DNA from 2 places in the Roseateles sp. P5_E4 genome. Region 1 is predicted to be linked to the other one. Evidence: riboswitches for the same ligand, from Rfam matches in the RefSeq annotation. Region 1 holds a riboswitch; the other holds the start of a gene.
The links. Region 1 has a riboswitch for S-adenosylhomocysteine ahead of ahcY (adenosylhomocysteinase). Riboswitches for the same ligand answer to the same signal wherever they lie in the genome.

Region 1 (3,401 bases):
AGGCGCGCGACCTTCTCGTCCAGGTGCTTGGGCAACACATAGACCTGGCCGATGGCGTAGTTGTCCTTGTGCGCGTAGAGCTCGATCTGGGCGATGGTCTGGTTCGCGAACGAGCTGCTCATCACATAGCTCGGGTGGCCCGTGCCGCAGCCCAGGTTCACCAGGCGGCCCTTGGCCAAGAGAATGATCCGCTTGCCGTCCGGGAAGATCACATGGTCGACCTGGGGCTTGATCTCTTCCCACTCGTACTGCTCCAGCGCCGCGACCTCGATCTCGTTGTCGAAGTGGCCGATGTTGCAGACGATGGCGTTGTTCTTCATCGCCAGCATGTGCTCGTGGCGGATGACGTTCTTGTTGCCGGTCGTCGTCACGAAGATGTCGGCCTTGCTTTGGGCGTACTCCATCGTCACGACGCGATAGCCTTCCATCGCGGCCTGCAGCGCGCAGATGGGGTCGATCTCGGTGACCCACACTTGCGCCGACAGCGCACGCAGCGCCTGGGCCGAGCCCTTGCCCACGTCGCCATAACCGGCCACGACGGCGATCTTGCCGGCGACCATCACGTCGGTAGCGCGCTTGATGCCGTCCACCAGCGATTCACGGCAGCCATAGAGGTTGTCGAACTTGCTCTTGGTGACCGAGTCGTTGACGTTGATGGCGCGGAACAGCAGCGTGCCCTTGGCCGACATTTCCTTCAGGCGGTGCACGCCCGTGGTCGTCTCTTCGGTCACGCCGATGATCTCAGCGCTCTTGCGGGTGTACCAGGTGCCGTCTTCGGCGACCTTCTTCTTGATGGCCGCGAACAGGATGCGCTCTTCCTCGCTGCCGGGGTTGGCCAGCACGGACAAGTCCTTCTCGGCCTTCTGGCCCAGGTGCATCAGCAGCGTCGCGTCGCCGCCGTCGTCCAGGATCATGTTGGGGCCTTCGCCCGCTTCACCCTTGCCGGCAAATTCGAAGATGCGGTGGGTGTAGTCCCAGTAGTCTTCCAGCGTCTCGCCCTTGTAGGCGAACACGGGCGTGCCGACGGCGGCCAGCGCGGCGGCGGCGTGGTCTTGCGTGGAGAAAATGTTGCACGAGGCCCAGCGCACTTCGGCGCCCAGGGCTTGCAGCGTCTCGACGAGCACGGCCGTCTGGATGGTCATGTGCAGCGAGCCGGTGACGCGCGCGCCCTTGAGCGGCTGTGTGGCGGCGTATTCCTTGCGAATGGCCATCAACGCCGGCATCTCATGCTCGGCGATCTTGATTTCCTTGCGACCCCAGTCGGCCAGCGACAGGTCCTTGACGATGTGATTCGTGGTGCTCATGCAGGGCTCCTTCAAGCGAATGAAGCCGCTGGCGGGTCGTACGGGGGGATCAAACCTCACCCAGGCACGGATTGCCAGCGGGTGAGCGCAGTTGCAGGGGGTCAGAACTTCCGAGCCTGGCCTCAATAGGTGCTGAGGTTGCAACGCTCCTCGGAAGGAGGCGGCATTCTAGCCGGCAGCGCTGCGCAGCAGCGAGATGTCCTCGCGTGGCGGCGCGCCAAAAAGGCGACGATATTCACGGCTGAACTGCGAAGGGCTCTCGTAACCAACCCGGTGCGCGGCGCTGGCGGCATCCAGGCCATCGCCCAGCATCAACCGGCGTGCCTGCTGCAGGCGCAGGTTTTTCTGGAACTGCAGCGGTGACAGGGCGGTCAGCTGCTTGAAGCGCAGATGCAGCGTCGACGGGCTCATGTGGGCCAACTCGGCCAGTTCGTCGATGGACAGAGGTTCGGCATAGCGGCGCGACAGCTGCTCGATGACGCGGCCCACGCGGCGGGTGACGCCGTCGGTATGCGCCAGCGAACGCAGCCGCGGGCCCAGCGGGCCGGTCAGCACGCGGTAGAGGATCTCGCGCTGCACCAACGGTGCCAGCGTCTTCAGATCCTGCGGGCTGTCCAGCAGCTGCAGCAGACGCAGGGCAGCGTCCAGCAGCGGCGCGGTGACGGGCGCGACATGCAGGCCGGCGTCGTTGCCTTCAGGCGGTGCATCGCCGTCCAGCAGCAGCTCGGTCAGCGCCTGCGTCTCGCAGCTCAGGCGCATACAGACATAGGGCTTGGCCGGGCTGGCCTCCAGCACTTGGCCGCGCGGCAGCATGGTCATGGGTACGACGAGGCACTGCATGGCGTCGTAATGCACCACGCGCTCGCCGAGCTGCGCGCGCTTGCGGCCCTGCAGCACCAGCACCAGGCCGGGCTCATAGACCGCCGGCACAGGCTGGGCCGGCGCGCTGGCGCGGATCAGCCGCAGCCAGGGCAGGGCGGTCGTGTGCAGGCCATCTGCGGGCGCGCGGGCCAGGGCCTGCGCGATGGTGCGCTCGCGCAGGGCGTGCAGGTCATCGTCTTGAGGCATGTGAGCGATTGTGCAAACACTTGCCCAAAGCTGGCGTCGTGCAGGGGCATGCGCTGGAGGATCGGGCAAGCATGTCCGAGCTTTGTGCTGGGCGACCGGCGCCCGGTTTCCTAAGCTGTCCCCATCCCATTGATGATCCCTTCAAGGAGTTCCACCATGACGCATTCGACCCTTCCCCGCCGCCGCCTCGGCGCTCACGGCCCCGCGGTTTCTGCCCTGGGCCTGGGCTGCATGGGCATGTCCGAGTTCTACGGCCCGGCCGATGATGCCCAGTCGCTGGCCGTGCTTCACCATGCGCTGGACATCGGCATCAACTTCCTCGACACGGCCGACATGTATGGCACCGGCGCCAACGAGCGCCTGCTGTCGCAGTTGCTGGCCACGCGTCGCGACGAGGTGATCGTCGCGACAAAGTTCGGCCATGTGCGTGCGCCGGATGGCGCGGCGGTGCGCATCGACGGCAGCCCGGCCTATGTGCGCGAGGCCTGCGATGCGAGTCTCAAGCGCCTGGGTGTGGACCACATCGACCTCTACTACCAGCACCGCGTCGACAAGAACGTGCCCATCGAAGAAACCGTCGGCGCGATGGCTGAGCTGGTCAAGGCCGGCAAGGTCGGGCACCTGGGCCTTTCGGAGGCCTCGGCCGCGACCATCCGCCGCGCGCATGCGGTGCACCGAATAGCCGCTGTGCAGACCGAATACTCGCTGTGGAGCCGCGACGTCGAAGCCGAGATCCTGCCCACCTGCCGTGAGTTGGGCATCACGCTGGTGCCCTACAGCCCGCTGGGCCGCGGCTTCCTGACCGGCGCCATCCGTTCGGCCGAGCAACTGGCACCCGACGATCGCCGTCGCATCCATCCGCGCTTCCAGGGTGGCAACCTGGACCACAACCTCGCGCTGGCGGATGCGCTGTCGGCGTTGGCCGAGGAGTGGAGCTACACGCCGGCCCAGCTCGCGCTGGCCTGGCTGCTGCACCGGGGCGAGGACATCGTGCCCATTCCCGGCACGCGCAGCATCAAGCGGCTCGAT
Region 2 (3,401 bases), 130 kb from region 1:
GTGCTGCATCTCCTCCAGGCTCGGCGTGATCAGCCCGGACAGGCCGATGATGTCGGCGCCCTCTTCCTTGGCTTTGCGCAGAATGTCCTGGGCCGGCACCATGACGCCCATGTTGACGACCTCGTAGTTGTTGCACTGCAGGACCACCGTGACGATGTTCTTGCCGATGTCGTGCACGTCGCCCTTGACGGTGGCGATGACGATCTTGCCCTTGGGCTTGGCATCGCCGCCGCCTTCGATGAGCAGGCGCTTTTCTTCCTCGATGTAGGGCAGCAGGTGGGCCACGGCCTGCTTCATGACGCGGGCGCTCTTGACAACCTGCGGCAAGAACATCTTGCCCTGGCCGAACAGGTCGCCGACGACATTCATGCCGGCCATCAACGGGCCTTCGATGACGTGCAGCGGCCGGCCGCCCTTGGCCAGAATGGCCTGCCAGGCTTCCTCGGTGTCTTCGGTGATGAAGTCGGTGATGCCATGCACCAGCGCGTGCGACAGCCGCTGGTTCACATCGCCGGCGCGCCAGGCCAGACGGGCCGAATCGTCCTTGCCGGCACTCTTGGCGCGGTCGGCGATCTCGATGAGGCGCTCGCCCGCATCCGCGCGGCGGTTCAGCACAACGTCCTCGACGCGCTCGCGCAACTCGGCATCAAGGTCGTCGTACACGCCCACCATGCCGGCATTGACGATACCCATGTCCATGCCCGCCTGGATGGCGTGGTACAGGAAGACGGTGTGGATGGCCTCGCGCACCGGCTCGTTGCCACGGAAGCTGAAAGACACGTTGGACACGCCGCCTGACACCTTGGCGCCGGGCAGGTTCTGCTTGATCCAGCGCGTGGCTTCGATGAAGTCCACGGCGTAGTTGTCGTGCTCCTCGATGCCGGTCGCGATGGCGAAGATGTTGGGGTCGAAGATGATGTCCTCGGCCGGGAAGCCGACCTCGTCGACCAGGATGCGGTAGGCCCGCTCGCAGATTTCGGTCTTGCGGGCGAAGGTGTCGGCCTGGCCCTTCTCGTCGAAGGCCATCACCACGGCCGCGGCACCGTAGCGGCGCACGAGCTTGGCCTGGCGGCGGAACTCATCCTCGCCTTCCTTCATCGAGATGGAGTTGACGATGCCCTTGCCCTGGATGCACTTGAGGCCAGCCTCGATGACGCTCCACTTGGACGAGTCGATCATGATCGGCACGCGCGCGATCTCGGGCTCACCGGCGATCAGGTTCAGGAAGCGCACCATGGCCGCCTGGCTGTCCAGCATGGCCTCGTCCATGTTGATGTCGATGACCTGGGCGCCGTTCTCGACCTGCTGGCGCGCGACGGCCAGCGCCTTCTCGAACTCCCCCGCCAGGATCATGCGCGCGAAGGCCTTGGAGCCGGTGACGTTGGTGCGCTCGCCGATGTTGACGAACAGGCTGCCGGCATCGATGGCGACGGGCTCGAGGCCAGAGAGCTTCAGTGCAGGAGGCGAAGGGGGCGTGGTCATCGATGGGGCTCAGGCAGAGGATCGATGAGCGCCGTTTTCAGAAATCCGAGCCTGGCAGGCAAGAAAACCCGTCGCAGCGCTCCTCGGATGGCCGGGAATTCTACGCAGCCACCCCTTCGTCCTCGCTCAAGATCGGCTTGCCGAAGCCGAAGGCCGTTGAGAATGCCTCAATCCATGGCCTCTGAACTCATCCCTCTACCGACCCGCACGCTGCGCCTGGGCATGACCCTGCCGTACGACCTGTTCGACGCCAACGGCAAGCTGCTGTTCGCGCGCGGCCAGGTGCTGCGCGACTCGCCGCTGGTGCGCAGCCTCGTCGATGGCGGCGCGTGGGTGAACTCCGCAGACACCATGGAGTACCAGCGCGCGCTGGCCCATCGGCTGGACACCATGGTCATGCAGGACGTGCCGCTGTCCGACATCGTCAAAGCCGACGGCAGTTTCCGGCTCGACACTCTGGCCCCGACCAAGGTGGAACTCGGCCCGCGCGAGGCCTGGTCCAACCTGCTGCTGCACACCCACAGCCTGCTGCGCGAGGCCGATCCGGTTGATTTCACCGCCCGACTGGCCGCGCTGCGCGACACCGCGCTGAAGCGCCTGCACGCCCACCCTGACGCAACCCTGATGCTGCTGATCTTCGAGAGCAGCCAGGAATTCGGCGACTACAGCGCCCGTCACGCGCTGTTGACGCTGCTGCTCTGCGACCTGGTCGCCCAGCAGATGCAACTGGCACCGGAACTGCGCAGCGCGCTGCAGGGCGCCGCGCTGACGATGAACTACGGCGCCGGCCCCGCCCACGACCGCTTGGCCAGCCAGCTCGACGCCGCCACGCCCGCCCAGCGCCAGGCCCTGGCCGCTCACGGCGACCGCGCTGCGCAGCGCCTGGCCCAGGTCGGCGTCGCCGACCCCGTCTGGCTGACCGCCGTGCGCCTCCATCACGAGGCCGGGCCCGGCCCGCTCGGCAGCCGCAGCGATGGCGAGAAGCTGGCCCGACTGCTGCGCCGCATCGACCTCTTCGGCGCGCGCTTGTCGCCCCGCCGCAGCCGCCAGGCCATGAGCGGCGCCGCGGCCGCCCGCGCCGTCTTCCTCGACGAACTCGGCCAGCCTGACGAAGCCGGCGCGGCGCTGATCAAGACCGTGGGCCTGTACCCACCCGGCAGCATCGTGCGCTTGGCCAATGGCGAAGTCGGGCTCGTCTTCAAACGCGGCTTCAGCGCCAATGAGCCTCTCGTCGCTGCATTGATCGGCAAGAGCGGCAGCCCGTTGAGCAACCCCGTGCCACGCGATACGCGACTGGCCGCCCAGGCCATCTCGGCCAGCCTGGCACCGGCGGAATTCAAGCTGCGCGTGAATCTGGAAGCCCTGCTGAAGCTCTAGACGGCGGTTGAATCGACCGGCAAGAGCGGCCCGCGGGCCGCTCTTTTCATTCCGCCGCTTGCATTCGCCGGACTGTGCATATATTCTGTGTATACACATTATGCACAGCAGTCTCTTCATCTCGCAGACCGACGCGAGGCCGATGTACCTCCAGATCGTCGAACAGATCCGCCAGCGCGTTGCCGCCGGGGACTGGCCAGCCGGGCAGGAGCTGCCGTCCATCCGCGCGCTGGCGGCGGATCTGCGCGTCAGCGTCATCACCGTCAAGCGCGCCTACCTGGACCTGGAATCCGAAGGCGTCATCGTCACCCGCCACGGCAAGGGTTCGTTCGTGGCCGACGCGCAAGGCCTGGCCAAGGACATGCGCCTGGCCCAGCTCGATACCCACCTCGCCGCGGCTGGCGAGATTGCCAGGTCGCTGGCCATGCCCGAGCCGGATTTGATCGAACGACTGCGCAACGCGCTGAATCAGGAGCCCGACAAATGAGCGCGAAAGCCATTGAGATGAACGGCGTGCGCAAGGCATTCCGCTTCTTCACGCT

Region 2: another riboswitch for S-adenosylhomocysteine. It lies ahead of metH (methionine synthase); the one in region 1 lies ahead of ahcY (adenosylhomocysteinase).

Annotation. Positions count from the first base shown of each region.
Region 1 covers NZ_JBFUMS010000002.1:172,306-175,706, forward strand. The annotation lists gene ahcY (adenosylhomocysteinase) at 1-1,304, opposite strand, end outside; S-adenosyl-L-homocysteine riboswitch at 1,381-1,462, opposite strand; gene ACXJLH_RS03585 (AraC family transcriptional regulator N-terminal domain-containing protein) at 1,473-2,372, opposite strand; gene ACXJLH_RS03590 (aldo/keto reductase) at 2,529-3,401, shown strand, end outside.
Region 2 covers NZ_JBFUMS010000002.1:38,959-42,359, reverse strand. The annotation lists gene metH (methionine synthase) at 1-1,482, opposite strand, end outside; S-adenosyl-L-homocysteine riboswitch at 1,502-1,573, opposite strand; gene ACXJLH_RS03030 (HD-GYP domain-containing protein) at 1,657-2,859, shown strand; gene ACXJLH_RS03025 (GntR family transcriptional regulator) at 2,960-3,346, shown strand; gene ACXJLH_RS03020 (ABC transporter ATP-binding protein) at 3,343-3,401, shown strand, end outside.